One region of the Streptomyces sp. NPDC051214 genome, then DNA from elsewhere that is predicted to be linked to it. Evidence: riboswitches for the same ligand, from Rfam matches in the RefSeq annotation. Region 1 holds a riboswitch; each other region holds the start of a gene.
The links. A riboswitch is a leader RNA that binds a small molecule or an ion and turns the genes downstream of it on or off. The one in region 1 is predicted to bind cobalamin.

Region 1 (7,412 bases):
GCAGTCGGTGCGTTCGCAGAGGCGGCAGCCCATGCCGATGGGCACCGCGGACGAGGCGCTGTCGAGGTCGAGTCCGTCGGAGTAGACGAGCCGCGCCGCGTGGCGGATTTCGCAGCCGAGGCCGATGGCGAACGTCTTGCCGGGCTCGCCCCAGCCGCCGCGGTGCCGGGTGACCGCGCGGGCGGTCCACAGGAAGCGCCGGCCGTCGGGCATCGCGGCGACCTGGACGTGGATGCGGCCGGGCGCGGCGAACGCCTCGTACACGTTCCACAGCGGGCAGGTGCCGCCCGCGCGGGAGAAGTGGAACGCGGTGGCGGACTGCCGCTTCGACATGTTGCCCGCCCGGTCGACCCGCACGAACGAGAAGGGCACTCCGCGCAGCCGGGGCCGCTGCAGGGTGCTGAGGCGGTGGCAGATGGTCTCGTAGCCGAGGCCGAAGTGGTCGGTAAGCCGCTCGATGTCGTAACGGAACTCCTCCGCGGCCGCGTGGAAGCGGCGGTAGGGCAGGATCAGCGCCGCCGCGAAGTAGTTGGCGATGCCGATGCGGGCCAGCGGCCAGGCCGCGGTCTCCTCGCCGAAGTCCTCCGAGGCGAGCGCGGAGAGGGCGTCCGCGTGTTCGAGCAGGGCGAGTTGGGTGGCCATCCGGAACGCCTGCTGGCCGGGGCGCAGCCGGCTGGAGAGGTGCAGGACCCTGGCCGTGGGGTCGTAGTGGTGCAGGCGCTGACCGGCGTCCGCCGCCAGCCGCACCCCGTGCCGTTCGGCGAGGCGTGCGGACAGGGCGCGTACGACCTCGCCGGGTCGCAGTCCGATCTCGTCCGCGAACCGCTCGGCGGTGAGGTCGATGTCGTGCAGGTAGTTCTGGCGCCGGTAGAAGAACTCCCGGATCTCCTCGTGCGCGGAGCGCGGCTGAGCCACCGTGCCGGGCCCCCGCCCCTCCGCGGCCTCGGAGAGCTGTTCGGTCAGGTGCTGGTTGCGGCGGCCGAGGTCCACCAGAACCGTTGCCACGGCGGGCATCCGCGAGGCCAGGTCCGAGAGGTCGGACGCGGAGACCCGGCCCGCGGACACCTCGCCGGTGAGGGCGTCGCGCAGGTCGGCCACCAGACGGCTGGTGTCGCGCTCCGAGAAGAAGCCCGGGTCGACGCCGAACGCCTCGGTGAGACGCAGCAGTACGGGCACGGTCAGCGGCCGGGAGTCGTGCTCCATCTGGTTCAGATAGCTCGGCGAGATGGCCAGCGCCCGAGCCAGGTCGGCCTGGCTCATGCGGCGTTCCTCCCGCAGTCGGCGCAGCCGCGCACCCGCGTACGTCCTGCTCACCCGTGGCTCCTGTCCGGTCGCCTTAGCAACGTTGGCAATACGGCGAGGAAAGATGCGCAGAACTTGGCATCTTTCCCCGGTTGTTGGCACTGAGTGCCGATGCCAGAGTCGTACCGCGGCCCGCCGGGCTCCGCCGACGGGCCGCACCCCACCTTCAGTTCGGCACTCAGTGCCACACATTCGCACAGTTCACGCATCTCCGGGAGACGGCCATGGCACAGGCAGGCACGAAGACGACAACGGCCCAGGAGCTGGCTCAGCGGTGGGCGAGCGACGCCCGGTGGCAGGGCATCGAACGCACCTACTCCGCCGACGACGTGATCAGGCTCTCCGGCAGCGTCCGCGAGGAGCACACCCTGGCCCGACGCGGCGCCGAGCGCCTGTGGCGCCAACTGCACGAGCAGGACTACATCCACGCGCTCGGAGCACTGACCGGCGGCCAGGCGGTCCAGCAGGTCAAGGCAGGCCTCCAGGCGATCTACCTGTCCGGCTGGCAGGTCGCCGCCGACGCCAACCAGGCCGGGCACACCTACCCCGACCAGTCGCTCTACCCCGTCAACTCGGTCCCGCAGGTGGTCCGTCGGATCAACAACGCGCTGCTGCGCGCCGACCAGATCGCCACCGCCGAGGGCGGCGAGGACACCACCGACTGGCTGGCGCCGATCGTCGCCGACGCCGAGGCGGGCTTCGGCGGAGCACTCAACGCCTTCGAGCTGACCAAGGCGATGATCGCGGCGGGCGCGGCGGGCATCCACTACGAGGACCAGCTGGCCTCGGAGAAGAAGTGCGGTCACCTGGGCGGCAAGGTCCTCGTGCCGACCGGCCAGCACATCCGCACCCTCAACGCGGCACGTCTGGCCGCCGACATCGCCGACGTCCCGACGCTCATCGTGGCGCGTACGGACGCGCTCGCGGCGAACCTGCTGACCAGCGACGTCGACGAGCGCGACGCCCGGTTCGTGACGGGCGAGCGCACCGCCGAGGGCTTCCACCGGGTGCGCGGCGGCATGGAACCCGTCATCGCCCGCGGCCTCGCCTACGCCCCGTACGCGGACCTCATCTGGGTCGAGACCGGCACCCCGGACCTCGCGCAGGCCCGTGAGTTCGCCGAGGCCATCCACGCCGAGCACCCCGACCAGATGCTCGCCTACAACTGCTCGCCGTCCTTCAACTGGCGGGCCGCCCTGGACGACGACCAGATCGCCAAGTTCCAGCGTGAGCTGGGCGCCATGGGCTACCGCTTCCAGTTCATCACCCTGGCCGGCTTCCACTCCCTCAACCACGGCATGTTCGACCTGGCCCGCGGTTACGCCGAGCACGGCATGACCGCCTATGTCGACCTCCAGGAGCGCGAGTTCGCCGCCCAGGCGCAGGGCTTCACCGCCGTGAAGCACCAGCGCGAGGTCGGCACCGGCTACTTCGACCAGGTGTCCACCGCCGTCAACCCGGCCTCGTCGACGACCGCGCTCGCCGGGTCCACCGAGGAAGAGCAGTTCCACTAGTCCGTCGGCTTCTTCCGGTCCGTCCGGTTCCTTCCCGAGGAGACCCGTATGTCCATCTCCGCTCCGACCAGCCGCGCCCAGGTCCTCGGCAAGACCGACCGGCAGGACGAGATCCTCACCCCCGAAGCGCTGGAGTTCGTCGGCCGCCTCGTCGACGCCTTCGCCGAACGCCGCCTGGAGATCCTCAAGGAGCGCACACGGGTGGGGGCCCGGCTCGCCTCCGGGTCCCCGCTCGGCTTCTCCGTCGCCACCGCCCGCGTCCGGGCGGACGACTCCTGGCGGGTCGCGCCCCCGGCGCCCGGCCTCACCGACCGCCGTGTGGAGATCACCGGGCCGCCCGAGCGTGCGATGACGGTCAACGCCCTCAACTCCGGTGCGCGGGTGTGGATGGCGGACTTCGAGGACGCCACCTCGCCCACCTGGGACAACGTCATCGGCGGCCAGCTGAACCTGCTCGACGCGATCGAGCGCAGGATCGACTTCAGCACGCCGCGGGGCAAGCGGTACCGGCTCGGCGAGCAGGTCGCGACCATCGTCGTCCGTCCGCGCGGCTGGCATCTGACCGAGGAGCACCTGGAGATCGACGGGAGGCCCGCGCCCGCCTCGCTCGTGGACTTCGGGCTCTACTTCTTCCACTGCGCCCAGCGGCAGATCGACGCCGGGCACGGCCCGTACTTCTATCTGCCGAAGCTGGAGAACCGCGACGAGGCACGGCTGTGGAACGACGTCTTCGTCCTCGCCCAGGACCTCGCCGGCATTCCCCGCGGCACCATCCGGGCCACCGTCCTGATCGAGACCATCACCGCGGCCGTCCAGATGGAGGAGATCCTCTACGAGCTGCGCGAGCACAGCTCAGGTCTCAACGCGGGCCGCTGGGACTACCTGTTCAGCCTCATCAAGACCTTCGGGCACCGCACGGACTTCCTGCTGCCCGACCGGGCGCAGGTCACCATGACCGCCCCCTTCATGCGCGCGTACACCGACCTCCTCGTCCGCACCTGCCACAAGCGAGGTGCCCACGCGATCGGCGGCATGGCAGCCCACGTGCCCGGCAGAGATCCTGACGCGCACCGGGCGGCCCTGGCCACCGTGCGGCTCGACAAGGAACGCGAGGCCGAGGACGGCTTCGACGGCTCCTGGGTCGCCCATCCCGCACTGGTCCCCGTCTGCCGCGAGGTGTTCGACGGGGTGCTCGGCACCCGCTCGCATCAGCTCGACCGCACCCGCGACGACGTCGAGGTGACGGCCGCGCGACTGCTGTCCGTACGGCGCATCAGCGCGCCGCCCACCGCGGAGGGGGTACGCACCAACATCGCGGTCGCCCTGCGCTACTTCGCCGCGTGGCTGCACGGTCAGGGAGCCGTCGCCGTGGACGGTCTCATGGAGGACGCGGCCACGGCCGAGATCGCCCGGGTGCAGATCTGGCAGTGGCTGCGCCACCGCGTCGTCGACCGCGCGACCGTGCTCGATCTGGTGGAGGACGAGCTGGCCGCGCTGGGCGCGCAGTACCCATGGGCGCCCCTCGGCGAAATCCGCGAGATCTTCGAACGCACCGCTCTGGGGCGGGAGTTGCCCGCGTTCTTCACCACGGACGCCTACAGTCGCCACCTCGTGCGCCGCCCGTTCGCCGACCGCCCCGAGCGTCAGTCATGACCGCGGCCATCCGCCGGGTCGGCGTGGTGGGCGGCGGTCAGATGGGCGCCGGAATCGCCGAGGTGTGCGCCCGCGCCGGTCTGGACACCGTGGTCTGCGAGGCCGACGCGCTCGCCGCCCGCGCCGCCCGCGAGCGCGTCGCCGTCAGCCTCGAACGTGCCGTACAGCGCGGCAAGTTGGACCGCATCGGCGCCGAGGACGCGCTGGCCCGCATGGTCTTCACCGGCAGCCTCGACGATCTGGCCGACCGCCAGCTCGTCGTCGAGGCGGTCGTCGAGGACACCGCGGCGAAGACGGAGATCTTCGCCGCCCTCGACAAGATCGTCGAGGACCCGGACGCGATCCTGGCCACCAACACCTCCTCCCTCCCCGTCATGCGTCTGGGCATGGCGACCCGGCGCGCCGACCGCGTCCTCGGCCTGCACTTCTTCAACCCCGCCCCCGTCCTTCCGCTGGTCGAGGTCGTCTCCTCGCTGCACACGGCCGCGGAGACCGTCGCCGCCGTGACGGACTTCGCCACGCACACGCTGGGCAAGACGGTCGTACGGTCCAAGGACAGGGCGGGCTTCGTCGTCAACGCGCTGCTCGTGCCCTACCTCCTCTCCGCGATCCGGATGACGGAGTCGGGCTTCGCCACGGCCGCCGACGTGGACGCGGGCATGGAGCTGGGTTGCGCGCACCCGATGGGCCCGCTGAAGCTGGCCGACCTGATCGGCCTGGACACGGTCGCCTCCATCGCGGCATCTCTCTACGCAGAGTTCAAGGAACCCCTCTACGCCCCGCCACCGCTGCTCCTGCGCATGGTCGAAGCGGGGCTGCTCGGCCGCAAGAGCGGGCGCGGGTTCCACCTCTACGACCGGGGCTGAGGGGCCCGGGTCCGCCGCCGGGCCGAGGGGCCCGCGGCTGCTGTGAGCGGGGCGCGGAACAGAGTGGTGATCTGTTCCGCGCCCCTTCGCGCGTCCCACGCCGGTATGGGTCCGTGTCTCAGCTCACGGTCCGGAATGTGATCAGTACTGCCCAAGAGGCCACCTACCCTCTAGCCTGATCCGTGCAGCTGGTTCGCCCTGTCCGCCAGGCAGAGGCGTCGCAAGAGGGAACCCGGTGGGAATCCGGGACTGCCCCGCAGCGGTGAGTGGGAACGACCGCCGTCATACGCACTGGGTCCGAGCGCGGGCCCGGGAAGCGACGGCCAGTAGGTGTCTGCCCCGGCAGATGTGCCCGCGAGTCCGAAGACCTGCCCGTTGCCCGCATGTGATCCCTCATGTGCGGACATCCCGGTGACCTCGTGGGCGGGTCGGCGTACAGATCAGGTGGAGCACCGCGCGATCGGCGCGTACGTCCGCCCGGTCCGTCATCCCTTCGCGTCCGTGTCCCGTCCCCGGGATGCTCAGGAGTCATCTCGCGAAGGAGATTTCCGTGACAGCGAAGTCCGCAGCCGCGGCAGCACGGGCCACCGTGTACGGCTACCCCCGCCAGGGCCCCGACCGGGAACTGAAGAAGGCCGTCGAAGGCTATTGGAAGGGCCGCGTCGGCGCCGACGCCCTGCGGGAGACCGCGGCACGGCTGCGCCGGTCCACCTGGCAGCATCTGGCCGGCGCCGGCATCCACGAAGTGCCGACCGGCGACTTCTCGTACTACGACCATGTCCTGGACACCAGCGTCATGGTCGGCGCCGTCCCGCGGCGGCACCGCGAGGCCGTCGACACCGACCCCCTCGACGGCTACTTCGCGATGGCCCGCGGCACCCAGGACGTGGCGCCCCTTGAGATGACCAAGTGGTTCGACACCAACTACCACTACCTCGTACCGGAGCTGGGCCCCGACACCGTCTTCACCGCCGACTCCGCCAAGCAGGTGACCGAGCTCAAGGAGGCCGTCGCGCTCGGCCTCGCCGCACGCCCTGTCCTTGTCGGCCCGGTGACGTATCTCCTGCTCGCCAAGCCCGCGCCCGGCGTGGCCGCCGACTTCGAGCCGCTCACGCTCCTCGACCGCCTGCTGCCCGTCTACGCGGAAGTCCTCGCCGACCTGCGCGCCGCGGGCGCCGAATGGGTGCAGCTCGACGAGCCCGCCCTGGTCCAGGACCGCACCCCGGCCGAGCTCAACGCCGCCGCCCGCGCCTACCGTGACCTGGGCGCCCTCACCGATCGCCCGCAGCTCCTCGTCGCCTCCTACTTCGGCAGGCTCGGCGATGCCCTGCCCGTGCTGGCCAAGGCACCCGTCGAGGGGCTCGCCCTGGACTTCACGGAGGCCGCCGCCGGCCAGTTGCAGGACCTCGCCGCCGTCGGCGGGCTGCCCGGCAAGCGCCTGATCGCGGGGGTCGTCAACGGCCGCAACATCTGGATCAACGACCTGGAGAAGTCCCTCTCCACCCTGGGCACGCTCCTGGGCCTCGCCGACCGGGTCGACGTCTCCGCGTCCTGCTCCCTGCTGCACGTCCCGCTGGACGCCGACGCGGAACGGGACATCGACCCGCAGGTGGCCCGCTGGCTTGCCTTCGCCCACCAGAAGGCCACCGAGATCGCCACACTGGCGCGCGCCCTGGCCCAGGGAACGGACACCATCACGGCCGAACTGGCCGCCAACCGCGCCGATCTGGCGTCCCGCTCGGGCTCGGCCCTCACCCACGACCCGGCGGTACGCTCCCGTGTCGCCGCCGTCACGGACGCCGACGCCCGCCGCGTCCACGCCTATCCGGTGCGCGCGGCGGCCCAGCGCTCGCGCCTGGGCCTGCCACAACTGCCCACGACCACCATCGGATCGTTCCCACAGACCACCGAACTGCGCACCGCGCGCGCGGACTTGCGGGCGGGCCGCATCGACACGGACGGCTACGAGGAACGCATCCGCTCGGAGATCCGCGAGGTCCTCGCCTTCCAGGAGAAGGCGGGCATCGACGTCCTGGTGCACGGCGAGCCCGAACGCAACGACATGGTGCAGTACTTC
Region 2 (7,412 bases), on a different contig from region 1:
TCGTCGACCACGCCCGCGGTCGCGTCGTACCCGAAGAGGTAGTCCACGGTGGCGGCCATCTCGAAGGCGCCCTTGTAGCCGTGGCGCCGCATGGCCGCCATCCAGCGGGGGTTGACCACGCGGGCCCGGAAGACGCGGTGGGTCTCCTCGCCCAGGGTCCGCGTCTTCACCTGGTCGGGGGTTGCCGAGTCGCCCACGTACGCCTCGGGGGACACGCCCGTCAGGTGCCGCACCATGGCGACCATGCCGCCGTGGTACTGGAAGTAGTCGTCGGCGTCGACCAGGTCGTGTTCGCGGGTGTCCACGTTCTTCGCGGCGACGGCGATGCGCCGGAACGCGGTCTCCATGTCGCCGCGCGCGGCCTTGCCGTCGAGCCCGCGCCCGTAGGCGTAGCCGCCCCACACCGCGTATACCTCGGCGAGGTCGGCGTCGCTGCGCCAGTTCCGCGCGTCGATCAGCGGAAGGAGGCCCGCGCCGTAGGCCCCGGGCTTCGAGCCGAAGATCCGGGAGGTGGCCCGGCGCCGGTCACCGTGCTCGGCGGTGTCCTCGTCGGCGTGCGCCCGTACGTAGTTGGTCTCCGGGGCCTCGTCCAGTTCCGCGATGGCCCGTACCGCGTCGTCGATCAGGCCGACGACGTGCGGGAACGCGTCCCGGAAGAAGCCGGAGATCCGCACGGTCACGTCGATGCGCGGCCGCCCGAGCTCCTCGACCGGCACGACCTCGAAGCCGGTGACGCGCCGCGACGCGTCGTCCCACACGGGACGGCAGCCGAGCAGCGCAAGGATCTCCGCGATGTCGTCGCCCTGCGTGCGCATCGCCGACGTGCCCCACACGGTCAGGCCGACCGACTTCGGGTAGTCGCCGGTGTCGGCCAGATAGCGGGCGATCAGCGAGTCGGCGAGCGCCTGGCCGACCTCCCAGGAGAGCCGCGAGGGAATCGCCTTGGGGTCGACGGAGTAGAAGTTGCGGCCGGTCGGCAGCACGTTCACGAGCCCGCGGGTGGGCGACCCGGAGGGACCGGCCGGGACGTAACCGCCGTCGAGCGCGCGCAGGATGTGCCCGATCTCGTCGGTCGTGCGCGCGAGCCGCGGGACGACCTCCTCGCACGCGAAGCCCAACACGGCGACGGCGGGCGGCAGTTCGACACCGACCACGTCCCGCACCAGCTCACGCACCGCGCCGAGCTCCCAGCCGCGCTCCTCCATCCCCTCGGCGAGGCGGCGGCACAGCTGCTCGAGGAGGTCAAGGGCGTCGGCGCCGGTCCGGGCGGGCCCGTCGACCAGCGCCGCCAGGCCGTCCGCGACCTTCACCGCGGCGCCCGGCTCGGCGAGCAGCTCCTTCTCGCTGAGCCCGAAGTGCTCGGCGAGGCAGGCCCGCAGACCGGGCAGGGCGTTGGCCTGACCACCCCACACCTGCGAGGCCCGCAGGACGGCGAGCACCAGATTGACGCGCGCCTCGCCCTCGGGGCCACCGCCCAGGATGTGCAGGCCGTCGCGGATCTGCACGTCCTTGATCTCGCACAGGTAGCCGTCGATGTGCATGACGAACTCGTCGAAGGCGGTGTCGTCGGGCTGCTCGTCGACATGCAGGTCGTGGTGGAGCTCCGCGGCCTTCACCAGCGTCCAGATCTGCGCCCGCACGGCGGGGGCCTTCGTCGGGTCCAGGTCGCTGACCAGCGCGTACTCGTCGAGGAGCTGCTCCAGCTTCGCCAGATCCCCGTACGTGTCCGCGCGCGCCATCGGCGGCACCAGGTGGTCCACCACCGTGGCGTGCCCGCGCCGCTTGGCCTGGGTGCCCTCGCCGGGGTCGTTCACGATGAACGGGTAGATCAGCGGCAGCTCGCCGAGCACCGCGTCAGGGGCGCAACCGCCGCTCAGACCGAGGCCCTTGCCCGGCAGCCACTCCATCGTGCCGTGCTTGCCCATGTGGACGACCGCGTCGGCGCCGAAGGACATCTCCAGCCAGCGGTAGGCCGCCATGTAGTGGTGCGACGGCGGCATGTCGGGGTCGTGGTAGATCGCGATCGGGTTCTCGCCGAAGCCGCGCGGCGGCTGGATCATCACGACGACGTTCCCGAACCGCAGGGAGGCGAGCACGATGTCGTCGCCGTCCACGTACAGGTTGCCGGGCGGCTCGCCCCACGCCTCCAGCATGCCGTCGCGCAGCTCCGGGTCCAGCTGGTCGAACCACGCCCGGTAGTCGGCGAGCGGCACGCGCGCGGGGGCGGCGGCCAGCTGCTCCTCGGTGAGCCACTCGACGTCGTGGCCACCGGCGTTGATGAGCCGGTGGATCAGCTCGTCGCCGTCGTCCGGGTGGCCCTCGACGACGTACCCCGCGTCCCGCAGGGAGTCGAGCACACGCACCGCGGAGGCGGGAGTGTCCAGGCCGACCGCGTTGCCGACGCGCGCATGCTTGGTCGGGTACGCGGTGAAGACCAGGGCGAGCTTCTTCTCCGCGTTCGGCTTGTGCTTCAACTGGGCGTGCCGCAGGGCGATTCCGGCGACGCGGGCGGCGCGCTCGGGGTCGGCCACGTACACCGGTACGTCGTCGGGGCCCTGCTCCTTGAAGGAGAACGGCACGGTGATGATCCGGCCGTCGAACTCGGGGATCGCGACCTGCATGGCCGCGTCCATGGGGGAGAGCGCGGCGTCCGACGCGTCCCACGTGGCACGCGAGGAGGTCAGGCAAAGCCCTTGCAGGACAGGGATGTCGAGGTCGGCGAGGGCGCCGATGTCCCAGGCCTCCTCGTCGCCGCCCGCGCTCGCGCCCGATGCGTGCGTGCCGCCCGCCGCGAGGACGGTGGCGACCAGGGCGTCCGCCTTCCCCAGGATCTCGTACAGGCCCGCGTCGGCGCCGCGCAGCGAACCGCAGTACACCGGAAGGGCGTTGGCGCCCCGCGCCTCGATCGCGTCGCACAGCGTGTCGACGAAGGCGGTGTTCCCGGAGAGCTGGTGCGCGCGGTAGAAGAGCACCCCCACGGTCGGCCGGCCCTCGACGTACGCGCGCGTGCCGTGCACCCCGTACTCGGGCATCTTCCGGGGTTCGGCGCTCAGCCGCGTGTGGGCGGCACCGGAGCGGGCGTGCCCCGCCGCGAGGACGTCCTCCTTGAGGAAGCGCGCCAGCTCCCGCAGATTCTCCGTGCCGCCCTCGACGAGGTAGCGCAGCGCCTCCGCCACGGACCCCGCGTGCACGGTCGACTCCGCCATCAGCTCCGCGTCCGGCACGGCCTCGCCGCCGAGCAGCACCGTCGGGATCCCGGCGGCCTTCAGCGCCGCGAGCCCGTCCTCCCACGCCCGCTTGCCGCCGAGCAGGCGTACGACGGCGATGTCCGCGCCCTCGATCAGCGCGGGCAGCTCGGCCTGCGCGTCGACCCGGGTCGGGTTGCCGATGCGGTAGGGGGCGCCGGAGGCACGGGCGGCGAGGAGGTCGGTGTCGGCGGTGGACAGCAGCAGGACGGTCATGAGGGTGCCCCCGGTGCGATGAAGGGGAGTCCGGCGGGAGGGCCGGTCTCGATCAGGCTGAGCAGCGCGTCCGTGTCCGCGTGTTCTTCGATCAGGTCGCCGAGCAGGTCGAGCTGCTCCTCGCGCAGGGTGCCGAAGCTGGTGTCGGGGGCGGGCACGAAGCGGCGCCCGGCGGCGCGGGCGACCTCGGCGAGGAAGCGCCGCCGGAACGCGTCGGACTCCAGCGAGCCGTGCCAGTGCGTGCCCCACACCTCGCCGACGCGGCACCCGTCCAAGAACGGCTCACCGCCCAGGACTTGAGCGACACCGTGATGGATCTCGTACCCCTCGACGGGCTCACCGAGGGCCTCGCCGACCGGCCGCGCGAGGGTCTTCTCGCGCGCGAACCGCACGCGCACGGGCAGCAGACCGAGCCCGTCCACGGCTCCCGCCCGCGACTCGACGTCGTCCTCGATGTGCTCGCCGAGCACCTGGAAGCCGCCGCAGATCCCGAGGACGGGGCGCCCCTCGGCGGCGCGCCGCGCCAGGGCGTCGGCGAGGCCGCGCTCGCGCAGCCACTCCAGGGCGCGGACGGTGCCGCGCGTGCCGGGCACGACCACGAGATCGGCGTCGACGAGCTCCTCGGCCCGGTCCACGAACCGCACGACGACGCCCGGTTCGGCGGCCAGCGCGTCCACGTCCGTGAAGTTCGACATCAGCGGTACGGCACAGACGGCGACCCGTAGCACGTCCTCGCCGACCGGGGGAGCGACCACGGATTCCCGCACGGCGCCCCGCAGGGAGACCCGAAGGCCGTCCTCCTCGTCGATGCCGAGGCCGTGCTGGAACGGCAGCACCCCGAACGTGCGCCGCCCGGTGAGCCCATGGAGCATGTCGAGGCCGGGTTCGAGCAGCGAGACGTCGCCCCGGAACTTGTTCACGAGATACCCGGCGACCAGCTCCTGGTCCTCGGCACTCAGCAACGCCGTCGTCCCGAAGAAGGAGGCGAAGACGCCCCCGCGGTCGATGTCTCCCACCACGACCACCGGGAAGCGGGCGGCCCGCGCGATCCCCATGTTCACGATGTCCGTACGGCGCAGATTGATCTCGGCGGGACTGCCCGCCCCTTCGCAGATCACGGCGTCATAGCTGCCCCGAAGTTCCTCCAGGCATCCCAGGACGGTGGTGAGCAACGCTTCCTGCCGCCCCCCGTGGTACCCCCGCGCGCTCATCTCGCCCACGGGCTTGCCCATCAGGACGACCTGGCTGCTGCGGTCGCTGCCCGGCTTGAGCAGCACCGGATTCATCAGCGCGGTCGGCTCGACCCGGGCGGCCTGCGCCTGCATGGCCTGGGCGCGCCCGATCTCGGCGCCCTCGCGCGTGACGAAGGAGTTGAGGGACATGTTCTGCGCCTTGAAGGGCGCGACGGAGACGCCCTTGCGGGCCAGCCACCGGCAGATCCCTGCGGTGACGACGCTCTTGCCCGCGTCGGACGTGGTTCCCGCGACGAGGAGTCCACCACTCATGAGGCCCTGCCTTTCCGTACGGTGCTCACGGCCGCGGCGACCCCGAGGGCGAGCAGCCCGACCCGCCGTGAAAGCTTCACGGCCCGCTCGATGTCGGCGACTTCCACGCCCCGCCCGCCGCCGTTCAGGACCGGCCGGTGCTCCACGCGCCCCGCGTACGAGAGCGTCCCCCCGAGCCGTACGCCCAACGCCCCGGCGAAGGCGGCCTCGACGGGCCCGGCGTTGGGGCTCGGATGCTTGGCGGCGTCCTCCCGCCAGGCCCGCACCGCACCCCGCGGCGATTCCCCGGCAACAGTCGCGAGCACGGCGGTGAGCCGGGCGCCCGGCCACCCCAGTACGTCGTCGAGCCGGGCGGAAGCCCACCCGTAGCGCCGGTACTTCGCGGACTTGTGCCCGACCATAGCGTCGAGCGTGTTGACGGCGCGGAAGGCGACGAGCCCCGGGACCCCGCCCAGGGCACCCCACACCAGGGCACCCACCACGGCGTCGGAGGTGTTCTCGGCGACGGACTCCACCACGGCCCGCGCGATGCCGTCGGCGTCGAGCGCCTGCGGATCACGCCCGCACAGATGCGGCAGCCGCTCCCGGGCCACCTCGATGTCCCCGGCGGCGAGCGCCCCGCCCACGGCCCGCGCCTCACGCCCCAGCGAGGTCCCGCCGAGCACGGCCCAGGTGGTGGCGGCGGTCAGCGCGACGGACGCGGCGCGTGAGTCACGTACGAGAGAAGAGGCCAGGGCGGCCGCACCGGCAGCACCCCCGGCACACACCACGGCGTGCAGCGCGCCCCACCCGCGGTGGTCACGCCACAGGACACGCTCGACGGCACCGGCGGCCCGCCCGAACGCGGCGACCGGATGCCCGCGGCGAGGATCGCCGAGGAACAGATCACCGAGAAGGCCGGCGGCGGCGCCGTACGCGAAGTCGCGATCGGCACGCATGGCTTCAGCCGGTCGCTGTGCCGAGAAGTGAGCTCACGCTCGGGAACTGGTCCGGCAACGGGCGGCCGCGCATGGCGATATGTCCTCACTCAGGGTGTCCGCGCCCTGGTTCGACGTGATCGGCGGCGAGAGTTCCTGGCTTCCGAGGAGTCAGCTCCTCGATGACAGTGGCGGGACCGCGCCGGATTCACACCGACTTCCTCTCCTGCTGCCGTATGGCTCCGGCAGTCCACCACGCCCACGAACGCCCGTCAACTTGCCGTTGACCTGCGGCGGGAGAGTGTGCGGAGGCCCACATACGAAGGTGGGGTGCGGGACGCCGAAGCGTCCCGCACCCCACCCGGAAGCCCGGTCGTCAGGCGACGATCAGATAGATCCCGTACGCCACCGCAGCCGCGCAGAGCGCGAAGCACGCGTACGCGCCCATGCGTGCTGCCGTGGCGCTGCCGGCCGTGGCCGATGAGGCGCCGGACGTGGCCGCCTCGTGCTTGGAGAGGCCGACGATGCCGAGGGTGAACAGGCCCACCAGGGCCACCGTCACCGCGAGGCTGACTCCGAAGACGGAGCCGAGAGCTGCCCAGTCGATGTCCATGCTGACTTGTCCTTACACCGTGGCGGGCCGGGCGGGGTCCGCCACGGTGCCGGTCGGGGCCGCGATGGTGGCCTTGACGAGGTCGACGTCGGGGCTCGTCACCGCCGAGCCGGTGGGCGGCGGGGTGACGGCGGCGATCGCGGTGGTCACGACGCCGGCGGGCTCGTCGGCGGAGGAGCCGCCGATCTCGTCGTCGGCGACGTTCGTGTGGTCGACGGCGTTGCGCCGGGACAGCACCCAGATCACGGCCGAGCCGGCCACGAGGAGCGCGGCGGTCACCGCGACGCCCCAGGGGCCCTGCTTGGTGAGGAACTCCGCGCCCGCGCCGACCAGACCGGCGGCCGGCAGCGTCAGGCCCCAGGCGATGAACATGCGGGTCGCCGTGGACCAGCGGACGACGCCGCCCTTGCGGCCGAGACCCGCGCCCATCACGGCGCCGGAGCAGGACTGGGTGGTGGAGAGCGAGAAGCCCAGGTGCGAGGAGGCCAGGATGACCGTCGCGGCGCTGGTCTGGGCGGCGAAGCCCTGCTGCGGCTGGAGGTCGGTGAGGCCCTTGCCCATGGTGCGGATGATGCGCCAGCCGCCGAGGTAGGTGCCGAGCGCGATGGCGACACCGGCCGAGACGATGACCCACATCGGGGGGTTGGCGCCCGGGTTCAGGACACCGCCGGTGACCAGGGCGAGCGTGATGATGCCCATGGTCTTCTGCGCGTCGTTCGTGCCGTGGGCCAGCGAGACGAGGCCGGCGGAGGCGATCTGGCCGACGCGGTAGCCCTTGGCGGTGGCCTTGGTCTCGGTGTTGCGCCCGATGCGGTACGTCAGGCGCGTGGCCAGCGTCGCGGCGAGACCGGCCACGAGGGGCGCGGCGATCGCGGGGAGCAGGATCTTGGTCACGACGGTGCCGCCGTCGATCGAC
Region 3 (7,412 bases), on a different contig from region 1:
CCGGGCCGAAGATCTCCTCGCGGGCGATGCGCATCGAGTTGTCGACGCCGCCGAAGAGGGTCGGCTCGACGTACCACCCCTCGTCGAACCCGGCCGGACGCCCGCCGCCCGTGAGGATCTTGGCGCCCTCCTCCTGGCCGATGCGGATGTAGTCGAGCGAGCGCTGCTGCTGGCGCTTGGCGACCAGCGGGCCCAGTTCGGTCTCCGGGTCGAGCGGGTCGCCGACCTTGAGCGCGGCGGCCGCGGCGGCGAAGGCCTCGGCGAACTCGTCGTGGCGGGAGTGCGGCACGAGGATGCGGGTCTGGGCCACGCACGCCTGGCCGTTGATCATCCAGGCGAAGGGGACGATGCCGGCGACCGCCGCCGAAGCGTCCGCGTCCGGCAGGATCACCGCGGCCGACTTGCCGCCCAACTCCAGTGTCACGCGCGTGAGGTTGCGGGCCGCGACCTCCATGACGCGCTTGCCCGCGCCGACGGAGCCGGTGAAGGACACCTTGTCGACGCCGGGGTGCCCCACGAGGTACTCGCTCACCTCGCGGTCGGCCGAGATGATCGAGAGCACGCCCTGCGGCAGCCCCGCCTCGGTGGCGATGTCGGCGAGGATGTACGCGTCGAGCGGCGTCTCGGGCGAGGTCTTGAGGATCACCGGGCACCCGGCGAGCAGCGCGGGCGCCAGCTTGGCCGCCGCGGTGAACTGCGGGACGTTCCACGGGACCACGGCCGCCACCACGCCGACCGGCTCGCGCCGGACCAGGATCTTGCCGAGGGCGCCGTCGCGCGCCTCCTCGTACGTGAAGTTCTTCGCGACCGTGAGCGCCGAGTCCCAGACCATCATCGCGGCGAGGGCCTGCACCATCACGCTCGACGTGTACGGGGTGCCGTTCTGGGAGCTGATGACGCGGGCGATCTCCTCGTGCCGCACGGCGAACGCGTCCTTGATCCTGGTGACGACCTCGATCCGCTCGTCGAGGGTCATCCGGGGCCAGGGGCCCTCGTCGAACGCCTTGCGCGCGGTGGCGACGGCCCGGTCGACGTCGGCGGGCGCGGCGTGCGGCACCCGTGCGAAGACCTGGCCGGTGTGCGGCGAGACCACCTCGATGACGTCCTTGCCGTGGGGGTCCACCAACTCCCCGCCGATGAACAGCTGTCCGTGTTCCACGAGCTCGGTCATGGTGACTGCCTCCTGCGGGAATCCGCCTGCGCGGCACGCTTTCTGACACTGTTTCAGAACTGATACCAGTTCTAGTTCCACTAGTCCACGGAGGGCAAGGCTCAAGTAGCCTGTTGAAACGGTCGACTTAGGCGATCATTGGAACCAGTTCTAGTTACGGTCGAGCGACGAACGAGAGAAGAAGAGGGCGCCCGATGACGCAGGTGACCGAACCGCAGGTGACCGAGCACGGCGGGGGCGTATGGAGCATCAAGGTCCCCATCCCCGACAACCCGCTGGGCTTCACCCTCGTCCACCTCCTGGACACGGACGCCGGCCCCGTCCTCGTCGACACGGGCTGGGACGACCCCACCTCCTGGGACGCACTCGCCGAGGGCCTCGCGGCCTGCGGCACGTCCCCCGACGCGGTGCACGGCGTCGTCATCACCCACCACCACCCCGACCACCACGGCCTGTCGGCCAAGGTCCGCGAGGCGTCGGGCGCGTGGATCGCGATGCACGAGGCGGACGCCTCGGTCGTGCGCCGCACCCGGACCGGGCCGCCCGCCCGCTGGTTCGACTACATGGTGGAGAAGCTGACGGCCGCGGGTGCCCCCGCCGACCATCTGGCCCCTCTCCTCGCCGCCCGTGACGCGGGCCGCGCACCCCGGCTGCCCGGCCTGGCCGCCGCGCTCCCCGACCGCGGCATCACCCCCGGCGAGCTCCTCGAACTGCCTGGGCGCAGGCTCCGCGCGATCTGGACCCCCGGCCACACGCCCGGCCACGTCTGCCTGCACCTGGAGGAGGAGCACCCGGCGCGACTGCCCGGCCACGGCCGCCTGTTCTCCGGCGACCATCTCCTGCCCGGGATCACCCCGCACATCGGCCTGTACGAAGACCCCGACGACGAGACCGTGACCGATCCGCTCGGCGACTACCTCGACTCCCTGGAGCGCATCGGCCGCCTGGGGGTCGCCGAGGTGCTCCCGGCCCACCAGTACGCGTTCACCGACGCCCCGGGGCGCGTCCAAGAGATCCTGGCCCACCACGAGGAGCGCCTGACGGATCTGCTCGCCCTCCTCGCCGAGCCCCTCACCCCCTGGCAGCTCGCCGAGCAGATGGAGTGGAACCGCCCCTGGGCCCAGATCCGCTACGGCTCGCGGAACATCGCGGTCTCCGAGGCCGAGGCCCATGTGCGGCGCCTGGTGAAGCTGGGGCGCGCGGAGGCGGTGGGCCACGATCCCGTGCGGTACCGCGCGGTGTGACCTCCTGCCGGGGGCGGCCGCCTCGGGGCCCGTCCCCTACGGGCCGGTAGAGTGGCCCCGTCGTCATCATGCCCGTACGGGGGGAAGCCGGTGCGAATCCGGCGCTGACCCGCAGCCGTGATCCACGGTCCTCAGGACCGGTGGAGAGCCGGATCGCCTCGTACGGAACGTGACCGGCTCGCGTCATCGGAACCGCCGATGACCGGCACCGTCGAGGTATACGGAGCCGGAGCCGCCCGGTGCCCGTGCCCGCACGCGCCCGTGCTGCCCCGCTCCCCCGCAGGGAGAGGCACCCGCCGCATCATGAACGTTCGCCGCAGCGCAGCGGTCCTGGCCGCCGTCGCCGTGTTCGGTTCGGCCGCCGCCCCGGCCGCCTTCGCGGACACCGCGTCCCCGTCGCCCTCCGCCAAGCTGCCCTCCGGTCTGTACGGCGACGCGGACCCCAAGTTCGACGGGGTGTTCCGGCAGTCGTACGCCCTGCTCGCCCAGGACTCCGTCGGCGTGAAGCCCGCCGCGAAGTCCGTCGACTGGCTCACCGGGCAGCAGTGCACGAACGGCGGTTACGCCGCCTACCGCCCCGACGCGGGCGAGCCCTGCGGCTCCAAGACGATGTTCGACAGCAACGCGACGGCGTCGGCCGTGCAGGCGCTCGCCGCGCTCGGCGGCCAGCAGAAGACGGTCGGCAAGAGCGTCGACTGGCTGAAGTCCGTGCAGAACCAGGACGGCGGCTGGGGCTACAGCCCCGGCATGGACTCGGACGCCAACTCCACCGGCATCGTCATCGGCGCGCTCGTCGCGGCGGGCGAGAAGCCGCAGTCGGTGAAGTCGCAGGACGGCAAGTCCCCGTACGACGCGCTGCCCGCCCTCGCGATGAGCTGTGGCAAGGACGGCGGCGCCTTCGGCCTCGCCGACGTCAAGTCCGGCAAGCTCTCGCCGAACGCGGACGCCACCGCGGCCGGCGTCCTCGGCGCGCACGGCAAGGGCCTGGTCGTGGACGCGGCCAAGAAGAAGGAAGCCGCCCCGAAGTGCGCGAAGGCCGACACCGCCGAGCAGGCGGCGTCGAACGGCACGGGCTACCTCCTGAAGACGCTCGCCAAGGGCGACGACCACCTGATGTCGTCGATGCCCGGCGCCAAGAACATGCCCGACCTCGGCAACACCGCCGACTCCGTGCTCGCGCTCGCCGCGGCCGGTCAGCCGGAGCAGGCCGAGAAGTCGGCCCAGTGGCTGGCGAAGAACTCCGCGCAGTGGGCCGAGAAGTCCGGCCCCGCCGCCTACGCCCATCTGATCTTCGCCGCCCGCGCCGCCGGCCTGGACCCGCGTGACTTCGGCGGCGCGGACCTGGTCAAGCAGCTGGGCGCACAGGGGCCCGCCCCGCAGGCGACGGAGAAGGCCGCCGACGAGAAGAAGGACAGCGACGACGGCGGCGTGAGCATCTGGTGGATCATCGGCGTCGGCATGGTCGCCGGCATCGGCATCGGCTTCCTCTACAGCGGCAACAAGAAGAAGCAGCAGCTGTGACGCGGGGTCGCGCGCGGTGCGGGCGCCTGGTGATCGGGGCGCTCTTCGCCGCCCTGCTCGGTGTCCTCACCGCCGCCCCCGCGCAGGCCGCCGGGTACCGCTACTGGTCCTTCTGGGACCGGGACGGTTCCAGCTGGGCGTACGCGAGCCAGGGGCCGAGCACCGCGCGCCCCGACGACGGGGCCGTCCAGGGCTTCCGGTTCGCCGTGTCCGCCGACTCGAAGGACGCCGCGAAGCCGCGCGGCGCCGCCGACTTCGACACGATCTGCGCCAAGACCCCCGCCAAGGACGACCGCAAGCGGATCGCCCTGGTCATCGACTTCGGCACGCCGGGCGACGCCCCCGACGGGGAGAGCCCGCCGAAGGCGCGTACGGCCTGCGCTCAGATCGCGGACGACGCGACCAGCGCGGACGCGCTCGCCGCGGTCGCCAAGCCCCTGCGCTACGACAGCAACGCCCTGCTGTGCGCCATCGCGGACTATCCGAAGTCGGGCTGCGGCGAGCAGGTCTCGGGCAACGGCGAGTCCGACGCCACGGAGAAGAAGCCGGCCGCGAGCGACGAGGAGAGCGGCTCCGGTGGCCCCTCCGTCGGTCTGATCGCGGGCGTGGCCGCCATCGCCCTGCTCGGCGGGGCCGCCCTCTGGCAGGCACGCCGCCGACGCGGCTGACCGCACGATGACCGACCACCCGAGCACCGCTCCCGGTGCGCTGCGCAGGCGCCTGGCCCCCCAGGCGCACCGGAGCAACGCGCTGCATCCCGGCGCCTGGTGGGTGTGGGCGCTCGGGCTCGGCGTCGCGGCGTCGCGCACCACCAACCCCCTGCTGATCGGTCTCCTCATCGGCGTCGCGGGCTATGTCGTCGCGGCCCGCCGGACCTCGGCCCCGTGGGCGCGGTCGTACGGCGCCTTCGTGAAGCTGGGCCTCGTCGTGATCGCGATCCGGCTGGTCTTCGCCGTCGTCCTCGGTTCCCCCATCCCCGGTACGCACGTCATCGTGACGCTCCCCGAGGTGCCGCTGCCCGACTGGGCGAAGGGGGTGCGGATCGGGGGCCGGGTGACGGCCGAGGGGCTGCTCTTCGCGCTCTACGACGGGGTGCGCCTGGCCGGTCTCCTCATCTGCGTCGGCGCCGCCAACGCCCTGGCCAGTCCGGCACGGCTGCTCAAGTCGCTGCCGGGCGCGCTGTACGAGGTGGGGGTCGCCATCGTCGTCGCGATGACGTTCGCACCGAACCTGATCATGGACGTGCAGCGCCTTCGCGCCGCGCGGCGTCTTCGCGGACGCGCCGACAAGGGCATCCGGGGACTGCTCCAGGTCGGGCTGCCCGTCCTCGAGGGCGCCCTTGAGCGGTCGGTCGCGCTGGCCGCCGCGATGGACGCGCGCGGCTTCGGCCGCAGCGCGCCGGTTCCGGCCGGGGTGCGCAGGGCGACGGCGGCCCTGACGCTCGGCGGCCTGATGGGCGTCTGCGTGGGCACGTACGGCCTGCTCACGGCGGACGGCACGAGGTACGGCCTGCCCGTGCTCGCCGTCGGCCTCGTCGCCGCCCTCGCCGGGCTCCGCCTCGGCGGCCGGCGCTCCGTGCGCACCCGCTACCGCCCCGACACGTGGGGCGTACGCGCCTGGCTCGTCGCCGGGTCGGGCATCGCGGTGGCAGGCCTGACGCTCTGGGCCGCCGCGTACGACACGGCCGCCCTGCACCCCGGGGTCGTCCCCCTGACCGCGCCGACGCTGCCGCTGTGGCCCGCACTGGCCGTCCTCATCGGGCTGCTGCCCGCGTTCGTGGCACCGGTGCCGACGGGTGAGGCGGCGCCTGTACCTGCGGAAAAGCGGAGGCCCACACCCGCGACAAAGGCATCACCGGCACCCGCCGGAGAGCCGACATCCGCCGGAGAGCCGACACCCGCCCGGGAGCCGACACCTGCCGGAAAGCAGATGCCCGCCCGGCAGGCCGCACCCGCAGGGGAGCCGACACCTGCCGGAGAACAGCCGCCCACCCGGCAAGCCGCACCCGCCGGAGAGCCGACACCTGCCGGAGAACAGCCGCCCACCCGGCAAGCCGCACCCGCCGGAGAGCCGACACCTGCCGAAGAACAGCCGCCCACCCGGCAAGCCGCACCCGCCGGAGAGCCGCCCTCCGCCGGAGAGCCGGCACCCGCCCGGCAGACGGCACCCGCCGGAGAGCAGCCACCTGCCAGACAGCAGCCGCCCGCCAGGGATCAGCCGCCCGCCAGGCAGGCCGCTTCCGCGCCCGCCGTCGGTGCCGAGTCCGCTGCCGCGACCCCCGATTCCGCCACCCCGCCTCCCCCCGAGGAGCCCTCATGATCCGCTTCGAGGATGTCTCCGTGACGTACGAAGGGGCCGCGGGGCCCACCGTGCGCGGGGTCGATCTCGCTGTTCCCGAGGGTGAGTTGGTGCTCCTCGTCGGGCCTTCCGGGGTCGGCAAGTCGACGCTGCTCGGCACGGTGAGCGGGCTCGTGCCGCACTTCACCGGGGGCACGCTGCGGGGCCGGGTGACGGTGGCGGGACGCGACACGCGGACCCACAAGCCGCGGGAACTCGCCGATGTCGTCGGCACGGTGGGCCAGGACCCGCTCTCGCACTTCGTGACGGACACGGTCGAGGACGAGCTGGCGTACGGGATGGAGTCGCTCGGGCTCGCCCCCGACGTGATGCGCCGCCGCGTCGAGGAGACCCTCGACCTCCTCGGCCTCGCCGATCTGCGCGACCGGCCCATCGCCACGCTCTCCGGCGGCCAGCAGCAGCGCGTCGCCATCGGCTCGGTGCTCACACCGCACCCCGAGGTCCTCGTCCTGGACGAGCCGACGTCCGCCCTCGACCCGGCCGCCGCCGAGGAGGTCCTCGCCGTACTGCAGCGCCTGGTGCACGACCTGGGCACGACGGTCCTGATGGCCGAGCACCGCTTGGAGCGGGTCGTGCAGTACGCCGACCAGGTCCTGCTGCTCGCGGCGCCGGGCGAGCCGCCCGTGCTCGGCGACCCCGCCTCGCTGATGGCCGTGTCGCCGGTGTTCCCGCCGGTGGTGGGTCTCGGCCGCCTCGCGGGCTGGTCCCCGCTGCCGCTGACGGTGCGGGACGCCCGGCGGAAGGCCGGCGCACTGCGGGAGCGGCTGGCCGGGGCCGAACCGCGGGAGGAGGTCACGGCCGTACGACCGGCGGCGGGCCGCCCGAGCCTCTTCAGGCGTACGAAGAAGACGGATGCCCCGGAAGCCGCCGCCGCGAGCGTCACGGGTCTGGCCGTGCGCCGGGGCCGGGTGGAGGCCCTGCGCCGCGTGGACCTCACGGTCTCCGCAGGCGAGACGGTGGCCCTGATGGGCCGCAACGGCGCCGGGAAGTCCACGCTCCTGTCCACCTTGGTGGGCCTGCTGGAACCGGCGGCGGGCTCGGTCCGCGTCGGCGGCGCGGTCGCCCACCGCACAGGACCCCGCGAACTGATCCGGCACGTGGGCCTGGTCCCCCAGGAG

Region 2: another riboswitch for cobalamin. It lies ahead of AB0M70_RS36395 (cobalamin biosynthesis protein); the one in region 1 lies ahead of metE (5-methyltetrahydropteroyltriglutamate--homocysteine S-methyltransferase).
Region 3: another riboswitch for cobalamin. It lies ahead of AB0M70_RS07815 (prenyltransferase/squalene oxidase repeat-containing protein); the one in region 1 lies ahead of metE (5-methyltetrahydropteroyltriglutamate--homocysteine S-methyltransferase).

Annotation. Positions count from the first base shown of each region.
Region 1 covers NZ_JBFBAT010000001.1:283,026-290,437, forward strand. Annotated here, with positions in the region: gene AB0M70_RS01370 (short-chain fatty acyl-CoA regulator family protein) at 1-1,314, opposite strand, end outside; gene aceA (isocitrate lyase) at 1,527-2,816, shown strand; gene aceB (malate synthase A) at 2,865-4,469, shown strand; gene AB0M70_RS01385 (3-hydroxybutyryl-CoA dehydrogenase) at 4,466-5,335, shown strand; cobalamin riboswitch at 5,508-5,726, shown strand; gene metE (5-methyltetrahydropteroyltriglutamate--homocysteine S-methyltransferase) at 5,886-7,412, shown strand, end outside.
Region 2 covers NZ_JBFBAT010000018.1:61,104-68,515, reverse strand. Annotated here, with positions in the region: gene cobN (cobaltochelatase subunit CobN) at 1-3,461, opposite strand, end outside; gene AB0M70_RS36400 (cobyric acid synthase) at 3,458-4,966, opposite strand; gene AB0M70_RS36395 (cobalamin biosynthesis protein) at 4,963-5,904, opposite strand; cobalamin riboswitch at 6,011-6,153, opposite strand; gene AB0M70_RS36390 (hypothetical protein) at 6,260-6,496, opposite strand; gene AB0M70_RS36385 (inorganic phosphate transporter) at 6,509-7,412, opposite strand, start outside.
Region 3 covers NZ_JBFBAT010000002.1:763,901-771,312, reverse strand. Annotated here, with positions in the region: gene AB0M70_RS07825 (aldehyde dehydrogenase) at 1-1,171, opposite strand, end outside; gene AB0M70_RS07820 (MBL fold metallo-hydrolase) at 1,366-2,415, shown strand; cobalamin riboswitch at 2,451-2,591, shown strand; gene AB0M70_RS07815 (prenyltransferase/squalene oxidase repeat-containing protein) at 2,719-3,936, shown strand; gene AB0M70_RS07810 (SCO2322 family protein) at 3,933-4,604, shown strand; partial or broken gene AB0M70_RS07805 (energy-coupling factor transporter transmembrane component T) at 4,612-5,727, shown strand; gene AB0M70_RS07800 (ATP-binding cassette domain-containing protein) at 6,252-7,412, shown strand, end outside.